Regions from separate parts of the Desulforamulus ruminis DSM 2154 genome, predicted to be linked through region 2. Evidence: riboswitches for the same ligand, from Rfam matches in the RefSeq annotation. Region 2 holds a riboswitch; the other holds the start of a gene.
The links. A riboswitch is a leader RNA that binds a small molecule or an ion and turns the genes downstream of it on or off. The one in region 2 is predicted to bind cyclic di-AMP.
Positions count from the first base shown of each region.

Region 1: it holds a riboswitch for cyclic di-AMP, as region 2 does, so the genes downstream of both, DESRU_RS00780 (CAP domain-containing protein) here and DESRU_RS16080 (ABC transporter ATP-binding protein) in region 2, are expected to answer to the same signal.

Region 1 covers NC_015589.1:147,860-152,221, reverse strand. The annotation lists gene DESRU_RS00785 (DUF3794 and LysM peptidoglycan-binding domain-containing protein) at 1-1,585, opposite strand, end outside; gene DESRU_RS00780 (CAP domain-containing protein) at 1,776-2,723, opposite strand; cyclic di-AMP (ydaO/yuaA leader) riboswitch at 2,727-2,864, opposite strand; gene DESRU_RS00775 (chymotrypsin family serine protease) at 3,071-4,075, opposite strand; gene yabG (sporulation peptidase YabG) at 4,141-4,362, opposite strand, start outside.
Region 2 covers NC_015589.1:3,241,465-3,245,826, reverse strand. The annotation lists gene DESRU_RS16085 (class I SAM-dependent methyltransferase) at 144-719, shown strand; cyclic di-AMP (ydaO/yuaA leader) riboswitch at 892-1,037, shown strand; gene DESRU_RS16080 (ABC transporter ATP-binding protein) at 1,140-2,261, shown strand; gene DESRU_RS16075 (ABC transporter permease) at 2,258-2,899, shown strand; gene DESRU_RS16070 (ABC transporter permease) at 2,922-3,539, shown strand; gene DESRU_RS16065 (glycine betaine ABC transporter substrate-binding protein) at 3,555-4,362, shown strand, end outside.

The DNA.
Region 1 (4,362 bases), 880 kb from region 2:
TAACATTGGTAATCTCGGGATTGGCTCTTCTAATGGCACTGACGGTGGTGCCATAACGCTGGGCCAGTTTGCTCAGGGTATCTCCCTGCTGGATGGTGTAATTAAAGACCGTTCCGGGCACGCACGCTTCAGGCTCCTCCGTAGGAGCAGGAGTAGGTTCCGGCAGGCTTACACCGGTCACAATTTCCCGCCGCACCGTTTCGGTAACCCTGGCGCAAATTTCCAGAACCGCTTCGATCAGCAGGTCGCAACCGTCCATCTTAGCATTGGTCCATTCCACGTTTATATCAAAGTCTACATTGTCATCAGGGCGGGCGCCGGGAACGTCAATGAAGGTCTTGAAAGTAACCTTCCGGTGAATCATGTGGACGGCCTGATCCTTCTTCACCGAGGTATAAATCACCTGGAACTCGATGGTGCCCCGGACCAGCACTTTATCCTGGATAACGTCACTGTCCTTGATAACGATGTCGCCAATCTTAATATCCCGGACTTTGTCAACATCCGGCTTATGATGCGGCGGTTCTTTGAAATCCCGGATAACCACCTGTTTGCATTCTTCGCCCACCAGGCTCTCCATGGCCAGGGTAGCGGTTTTTAGGGATTCAGCGCCTTTCACTTCGGTAATTACACTCACTTCCCGGTTTTCAACCACCCGGGCGGTGACATTTAAGACAATGGTGGGAGACAGCAGGCATGCATTGTCTTCATCCTCTTCAACAAAGCAACTCTCCACCATGACGTCTACTTTGGCGATCATGCCCTGCTCGGCGCCTTCAATTTCAATAAAATCAGTAAAATTAAAGGTATTCTCAAAGGTATGGACTTTCTGGTCGTCTTTCATGGCGGTGTAAAGGCACTCCAGTTCCACTTCACCGTCAATGATTACTTTATTGCGGATAATTTTAACATTGGTGATTTCAACATCGCACATGCAGCGCAGGACCTTTTCAACATCGGGCTTGCGTTCCGGAATTTCAAATTCGTCATCAATCAATACTTGTTTGGAGCCACTGCCTACCAATTGCTCCAGATTCATTTGTTCGGACTCGCATTCAAACCCCTCCGGGCATTCAACCAGGGCATCCACTTCACGGGTTTCGGTGATCCTGGCCGTAACCATAATTACTGCCGCTACATCCCAATCCGCGGCGCACTTGGGATTTCTGGTCAGGCTCACATCCTCTACCACAATGTCAACTTCCTTGTTCATGCCGGGACGGGCGCCTTCAACATCCACAAAATCCACAAAATCGATTTCGTCATGAAAGGTGTGTACAGACTGGTCATCTTTAAAGGCAGAATACATCACTCTCAGTTTAAGGGTTCCTTCAACAATAACCTTATCGGGAATAACCTCAACCTTCCTCAGCTTAACCTTGGTGTCAATGGCAAGGATCTCTTCAATTTCGGGTTTTTCCTCTGGTACGGAGAGGGTTCCACGAACTATGGTTTGCTCGGTATTTTCAGCGATTACCTCTTCCACGGTCAGCCTTTCTGTTCTTAACGGTTCGGTCGTGGTTCCGGCTCTCTCGTAGGCGCGTGTTTTACGGTACCGCGTCTTAGGCTGCCTCTTCATGGCCATTTATCATAGCCTCCTTTCAGAATATCTCCTTAATATATATATTGGTTTGGCTGGAGAAATGTGCTGAAAATGTGGTCAATCCTCAAGAAAATGAAAAAAAACAGGAGGAAATATATCCTCCTGCTGCCTTATTCTGGTATTTTGTTCATTATCCAGGCTTTATTCCAAGGACACGGTTTGTCCCGAAACGTTATCTGCGGGCAAATTCCTGCACCCAGATATAACCATAACCATTATAACTCTGGTAAACTCCCACACCAATTTCATTATAATTGGCATTTAAAATGTTCGCCCGGTGACCGGAGCTGTTCATCCAGTCGGTCATGACCTGCTGGGCGGTCTTCTGTCCCATGGCAATATTTTCGCCGGCGGCCGTGTAACTAATTCCCTGCTGGCGCATCATGTCAAAGGGGGAACCGTAAGTGGGAGAAGTGTGAGAAAAATATTTTTTATTGTACATATCCTGAGCCTTTAACTGAGCTACAGCGGTTAAGTCCTGCTTGGCCACCACCGGTTTAAGTCCCTGTTTGGCCCGTTCCGCGTTGACCAGATCCACTACCTGCTGCTGCAACTGGTTCATGCTGGCATCCGAGGAACCGGAGCCTTCATTTGGTTCCCCATCCCCAGGTGTAGGAGTGGGGGTCGGCGTGGGCGTAGGCTTCGGCGTTGCGGGCTTACTGCTTCCCTTGGTGGCCAGTAGTTGAACACAAAGCTTGCCACTGGTGGTGTTGACCATGGCCACACCCACGCAGTCGTACTTGGCGTTTAAAACCGAGCTGTTGCCATAGCAAGTTAGTTGCTTATCAACCATGGCCTTTACATCGCTACCGCGGACAACGGTTTGTCCAAGGGATTTGTAACCTCCGTTTTTAGCTACCTGATACAGGTTTGCGGTGCTGGGAATCTGGCCGGTCTTCTGGTAGGCGCTTAAGAGTTGGGCTGCCTGAGCACATAGCTGGGAATCGTACTGCAGGGCCGGAAGTCCCGCTTTAGACCGATTCGCATTCACCAGGGCAACCATTTGCTGGCCATCCTTGTCTACAGCCAAAGCCGCTTGGGGGCTAGCCATGGATACCAGAAAGGCGAGCGTGAACAAGGTCGCAAGAAACATGGAAACTCTTTTTAAACGAAACTGCACTTTCTTTCTCCTCCTTTTTGCCTCCGGAGTTAGCTGACGGGTTCGGGCAAGGATAACCCTACCTAAAAAATAAAAGGATTCACCCCCAAATGGCTGGTTCCTCCGTACCCGGGACCTCCCGGGATTCGGCATGAATTTTACCCTTCCGGCAGAACCGGAAGGCCTGTCCTAAATATACAAAAAAATGGATTTTCTTACAAAAACCGTATGACATGCCAATCATTGAATCAATTAGATTCTATAGGCAATGATCAAAGTTTCTGGATAAATTCTCATGATTGATCATCTATACCATTATTTACTATGGAACAAAACCCCGGGATTTTCGTCCCCGGGGTTGGTCTAGCTTATAACTCCACATTTAATTTTTCCAGTACCCGTTGAATAGGGTTAAATACCGTCACTTTATCAGAACCTGCAAACAGCAGACCAACGGCCCGGTTGCCTTCCGTCAGCACCAGGGACCCGCTGTCTCCGCCCTGGGACTTCATATTGGTCACCACCTGGCCGCTAAAATGAGCGGTGCTTTCATCGTCCAGTTTTACCTCCAGCGTAGCACCTACGGCAGTAACGGTCCCCTTGGTGATACCGGTGGTTCTGCCGCTTTTTACAACCGGCATGCCGGGTCTGGCTTCAGCCAACCCTTCAATTCGCCCAATCCCCAGAACTTCTTCAAAGATAACATTCTCGCGAACCGGCCGGGCCACGGCACAGTCAACCAAATTTTCCGCCCTGCCGCGCTTAAAAAATCTTAAATCATAATTGGGTCGAAGGGTATGCACCAAAATATTGGCCAACCGGGCCGCAACGTTGGCTACCGGACAGGTGGCTAGAGATTCTCCCTTTTGCAGGGGAATGTACCGGAGCAAAGTGGCAATCCGGTTATCTTTGGTGCCGCCATCATATTCCCCGGGCTGTAAAATGGGATCTCCCACAGCGGCCCGGCCGTCATTGCCATTGGAGGCATTGGCTAAAATATGATTATTGGAAAGAATTAATTTTTCCCCGGTATCCCGGTCCCGCACCACGGCCCCAAAGGTACCGGCGGTAATGCGGTAATGGCCGATACTGACCCCGGGTTGGGCCGGTCGAATGACCTGGGTGCGTTCACTCAACAAGCGGACTTCGCCAATTTCGATGACGTCTGTTTCCAGGCCGTTAATTTTATAAGGTACAAGATTTTCCCTGCTGAGATTCTCAGAAGTCTCTTTCTTTTTAACAAATACAATAATGGCGGGCCTTTCCGTCCGTTCCAAGCCCACATGCTTGTAACCAACACCCACGCCTACAACATTATTCATGCCCAGCAGCCTCCACCGGGCACGTTCAACGGTCTTTAAATGCTTATCCATAAAGGAAATCCCTCCCTATAAACTCCTAAATCATCATATGCGGAGGAATTCAAAGGGCTACTCATTTAATAGTTTGTTTTAGGAACACCCAGGCGGTGTTTACCCCGGGTTTCCAGCCCCCCAATTCCATCAAATCCGGTAATGGTACTGGAGATAATCTCCCGAATGGCAATAGGATCATGGATGGAGGTATAAGCAATTTTCTCCACCACAAAGACCGGATCAAAGGCATGAATCAATACTCTTTTGGGGGAGCTGGCAAAGTTTGATCCGGAGCTGAGAATGGC
Region 2 (4,362 bases):
CGGATTCTTTGCCATTCAGGAGAGTTGTTCTAAATCTGGGAGGATTTGTTCTGAAAACCACACTTTGTTATAATATTTTGAATAGGCGAGACCGTCCGTCAATTTAAAAACGGATCGTCCAGGGATATTTAGGGAGGGGTTCAATGCCGCACGTATTTGATGCTAAACAAAAGCACAAGTTAGATAATCCGGAGAGAAGAAAAATGTTGCCGCCTGTGGAAACACTGCAAAAATTTGGTCTGCAGCCCGGAGATGTGGTTGCAGATATTGGATGCGGCATCGGCTATTTCACCATTCCGGCGGCCAAGATGGTGGGCGAAGAAGGAAAGGTCTTTGCCTTGGATATTTCAGAAGAGATGTTAATGGAAGTCAAGAATCGGTCGGCAGTGGAGGGAATTGGGAACCTGGAGTTATTGAAAGTGGAGGAAAATCAATTTTCCCTGGCCAGCGATTCCACAACCTTTGTTTTTTTGGCTTTTGTACTCCATGAAGTTCCGGAACTGAAAGCGTATTTGCTTCAGGTCATCCGTATCTTAAAAAGTGGGGGCAGGATAGCGATTATTGAGTGGCAGAAGCGGGATATGCCCATGGGACCGCCGGTGAAACACCGTTTAGCCCAAGAGGATCTGATCCATATTTTAGGGGAGCTGGGTCTGCAATCCATCCAAGATATCCATCTCAGCGATTCTTTTTATGGTCTGGTGGCCCAAAAAGCCTGAGAATTCATTCTTTTAAATCTATCCTTATCCACAGTATGAGGAAATATGTTTTAGCATTTGTAGTATTAATTGTGCTATATCACTGAATATCTTGTGAAATGCCATATCAACGATGTTTATAAGATTATAATAATTTAACCTGTTATGATAAAATTAAGAATATAAAAATATTATATTGTTTTCGCTTAGTCTCTCATTGATGAGAGAGCGGGGGAACCAAAAATGAATTGGGGTTAATACAGTGTGTTCACACTGTTAGGGTTATACTTTTCAATCCGAACCCGTCAGCTAACTTCGTAGGCGTAGAAAAGTTGACAATAACAGCCAAACCTTTTGGCTGTTTGTTATACATTTTTATGCCCCTTCCCCTTGGATAATTCTTCCAAGGGTTTTTTGATTTAAGTTGAATGGAGGTGAAATATGATTAAGTTTGAGAAATTGACAAAGTCTTTTGGAAACCTTGTGGTGGTAGATCAGTTGGATCTACATATCCAGGAAGGGGAGTTTCTGGTTCTAATCGGTCCCAGTGGCTGTGGCAAGACCACCACTTTAAAGATGATCAACCGTCTGGTGGAACCGACATCCGGCAGTTTGTTTGTAAAGGGTAGAAATATCATGGAAATGAATCCGGTTATGCTGCGGCGGGAAATTGGCTATGTCATTCAACAAATCGGATTATTCCCGAATATGAGCATCCAAGAAAACGTGGACGTGGTTCCCCGCCTTTTGGGCTGGGATAAAGAACGCCGCCTGAAGCGGGTTAGAGAGTTACTGGAACTGGTGGATATGGACCCGGATTTGTATGCCCATCGTTATCCCAATGAATTAAGCGGCGGGCAGCAGCAGCGTATCGGCGTGCTAAGAGCACTGGCCGCCGAACCGTCCATCATTCTAATGGATGAACCCTTTGGCGCCCTGGACCCGATTACCCGGGAAAGTCTCCAGGATGAATTAAAGAATCTGCAAAGCAAGCTGCATAAAACCATTGTTTTTGTCACGCACGACATGGATGAAGCCCTAAAATTGGCGGATCGGATTGTGCTCATGAAAGACGGTAAAATTGTCCAGTTGGATACTCCGGATAGGCTGTTGCGCAAGCCGGCCAATGATTTTGTGATTGATTTCATCGGTAAGCACAGAACAAACGGCCAAGAGCTGCAGGCGGTGGAGAGTATCATGAATGCCAATCCGGTACTGATCGGCCCGGAAAAGGGGATTGCCGAAGCGGTGGCCTTGATGAAACGTAAAAGAGTAAACACCCTGCTGGTGGTGGACAATCAGCAGCGGCTGTTGGGTACCGTTTCGGTGGAAACACTGCGGGATCATAAAGAAGCCAACCAGGTGGCCGATCTGGCCTATAGCAAGGTTCCCACTGTGGCGGCCGGCTCGCCGTCCCGGGACGCCTTTGATCTGCTGGTGAATCAAAAATTGGACTATATCCCGGTAGAAGACGCCCAGCGTAAAGTGGTGGGGATTGTTACCCGCACCAGTATGGTGAACGCGCTGGCCAATGTTGTTTGGGGTGAGGAAGAGAGCGCATGAATGATTTAATACAAACCGTGATGAGCCGTCATGTAGAGATACTAACGTTAACCTGGCAGCACATTTATATTACGGCCGGCTCGGTTGCTTTAGGGGCAATGTTAGCCATTCCCCTGGGTATCTGGCTGGCGGGCCGGGAAAAAGCCGCCCGGTATGTTTTAGGTATCATTGGAACCATACAAACCATACCCAGTCTGGCTTTCTTCGGCTTTGCCTTTCCCATTCTGGGCATCGGCCTGCTCCCCGCCATGAGCATCTTGTTCTTATATTCCATTTTTCCCATTCTTCGCAACACCTACACCGGGATTAGAGAGGTGAATCCGGCCTTGGTTGAGGCGGGGAGGGGGATGGGCATGAATCAATGGGAGCTTCTGACCATGGTAAAGTTACCTCTGGCCCTCCCGTTGATTATGGGTGGGGTTAAGATCTCCACCATCTACATCGTCAGTTGGGCTACGGTGGCGGCTTTAATTGGCGCCGGCGGCCTTGGCGATTTAATCCTCGGGGGCATCAGCATGGTAAACATCCATTTAATTCTGGCCGGCACCATTCCGGCCTCAATCCTGGCCCTAATATTTGGTTTTGTCATCACACAGGTTGAAAAAGCGGTGACGCCCCAGGGCTTAAAGGCCAAATAAATCATCATGAAGGAGGTGGAATATGGTTGAAATAACATCCCTTGCCATGGAACATTTGTGGCTTTCGGCCTCGGGGGTATTTATTGCCGCACTCATCGGGATCCCCATGGGCATCCTGCTATTGCAAGTCCGTTCTCTGGCGGAACCGGTACTGGGCCTGATTGATATGCTGCAAACCATCCCCAGCCTGGCGCTGCTGGCCATCGCCCTTTATTACTTTGGACTGGGCAATGGCAGTTTAGTAGCCGCCTTAGTGGTCTATTCTTTGCTGCCCATTGTAAGAAATACTTATTTGGGCTTAAAGGGTGTAGAAGCCAATTTGATTGAAGCGGGCCGAGGGATGGGAATGACCAGGCTGCAATTATTATGGCAGGTTCAATTGCCCATTGCTCTTCCCGTTATGTTATCCGGGTTTCGTGTGGCCATGGTAACCGCCATCGGCATTGCCACCATAGGCACTCTAATTGGCGCCGGAGGTTTGGGCAGCCCCATTTGGAGAGGGATTCAACTGGCCGATAATGCCATGATTTTGTCTGCCGCCATACCGGCTGCGTTGCTGGCCGTACTATCGGACTTACTATTAAGCACTTTAGAGAAAATAACGGTTCCCAAGGGCCTGAGGGCACGGGGATCCACTTAAATGAGGGAGGTACGAATGAGAGGAAAAAAGTTTTATATTTTACTGGCATCATTACTCATCCTAACGCTGGCCTTCACCGGTTGTGGTAACGGATCAGATACAGCCGGGGGAAAGGATAAAATTGTGGTCGGTTCCAAAAATTTTAATGAAAACATCGTTCTTGGAGAGCTTATGGCTCAATTAATTGAAGCCAAGACAGACCTGCAGGTGGAACGAAAGTTGAATCTGGGAGGGACCCTGGTGTGCTTCCAGGCCCTGAAAAAAGGGGATCTGGATGTATATGCCGACTATACCGGCACGGGGTTAATGGCTGTTTTGAACCTGCCTGTTGAAACCGATCCGGACAAAGTTTATGAAATCGTGCAAAAGGAATATAACCAGCAGCATCATATTAAATGGCTGGAACCCTTGGGTTTTAATAATACTTATGCCATTGCGGTTCGTCAGGAAACGGCCAAAGAGAATAACTTAAAGAAAGTTTCCGATTTGGCGCTGCTTTCTCAGCCGCTGATTTTTGGAACGGACCAGGAATTTATTAATCGGGAAGATGGGTTGAAGGGTCTTAAGGAAGCCTATAATATTAGTTTTGCCAAGGAACAGGCCATGGAAATTGCTTTGCGCTATCAGGCCATTGCCAATAAAAATATTTCGGTGACCAATGCCTTTGCCACCGATGGTGAATTGATCAAATATAATCTGGTCTTATTGGAAGACGATAAAAATTTCTTTCCTCCCTACTACTGTGCGCCAACCGTTAATATGAATACCTTGGAGAAGCACCCGGAGTTGGAAGAGGTTTTAAATCAACTGGCCGGACAAATTA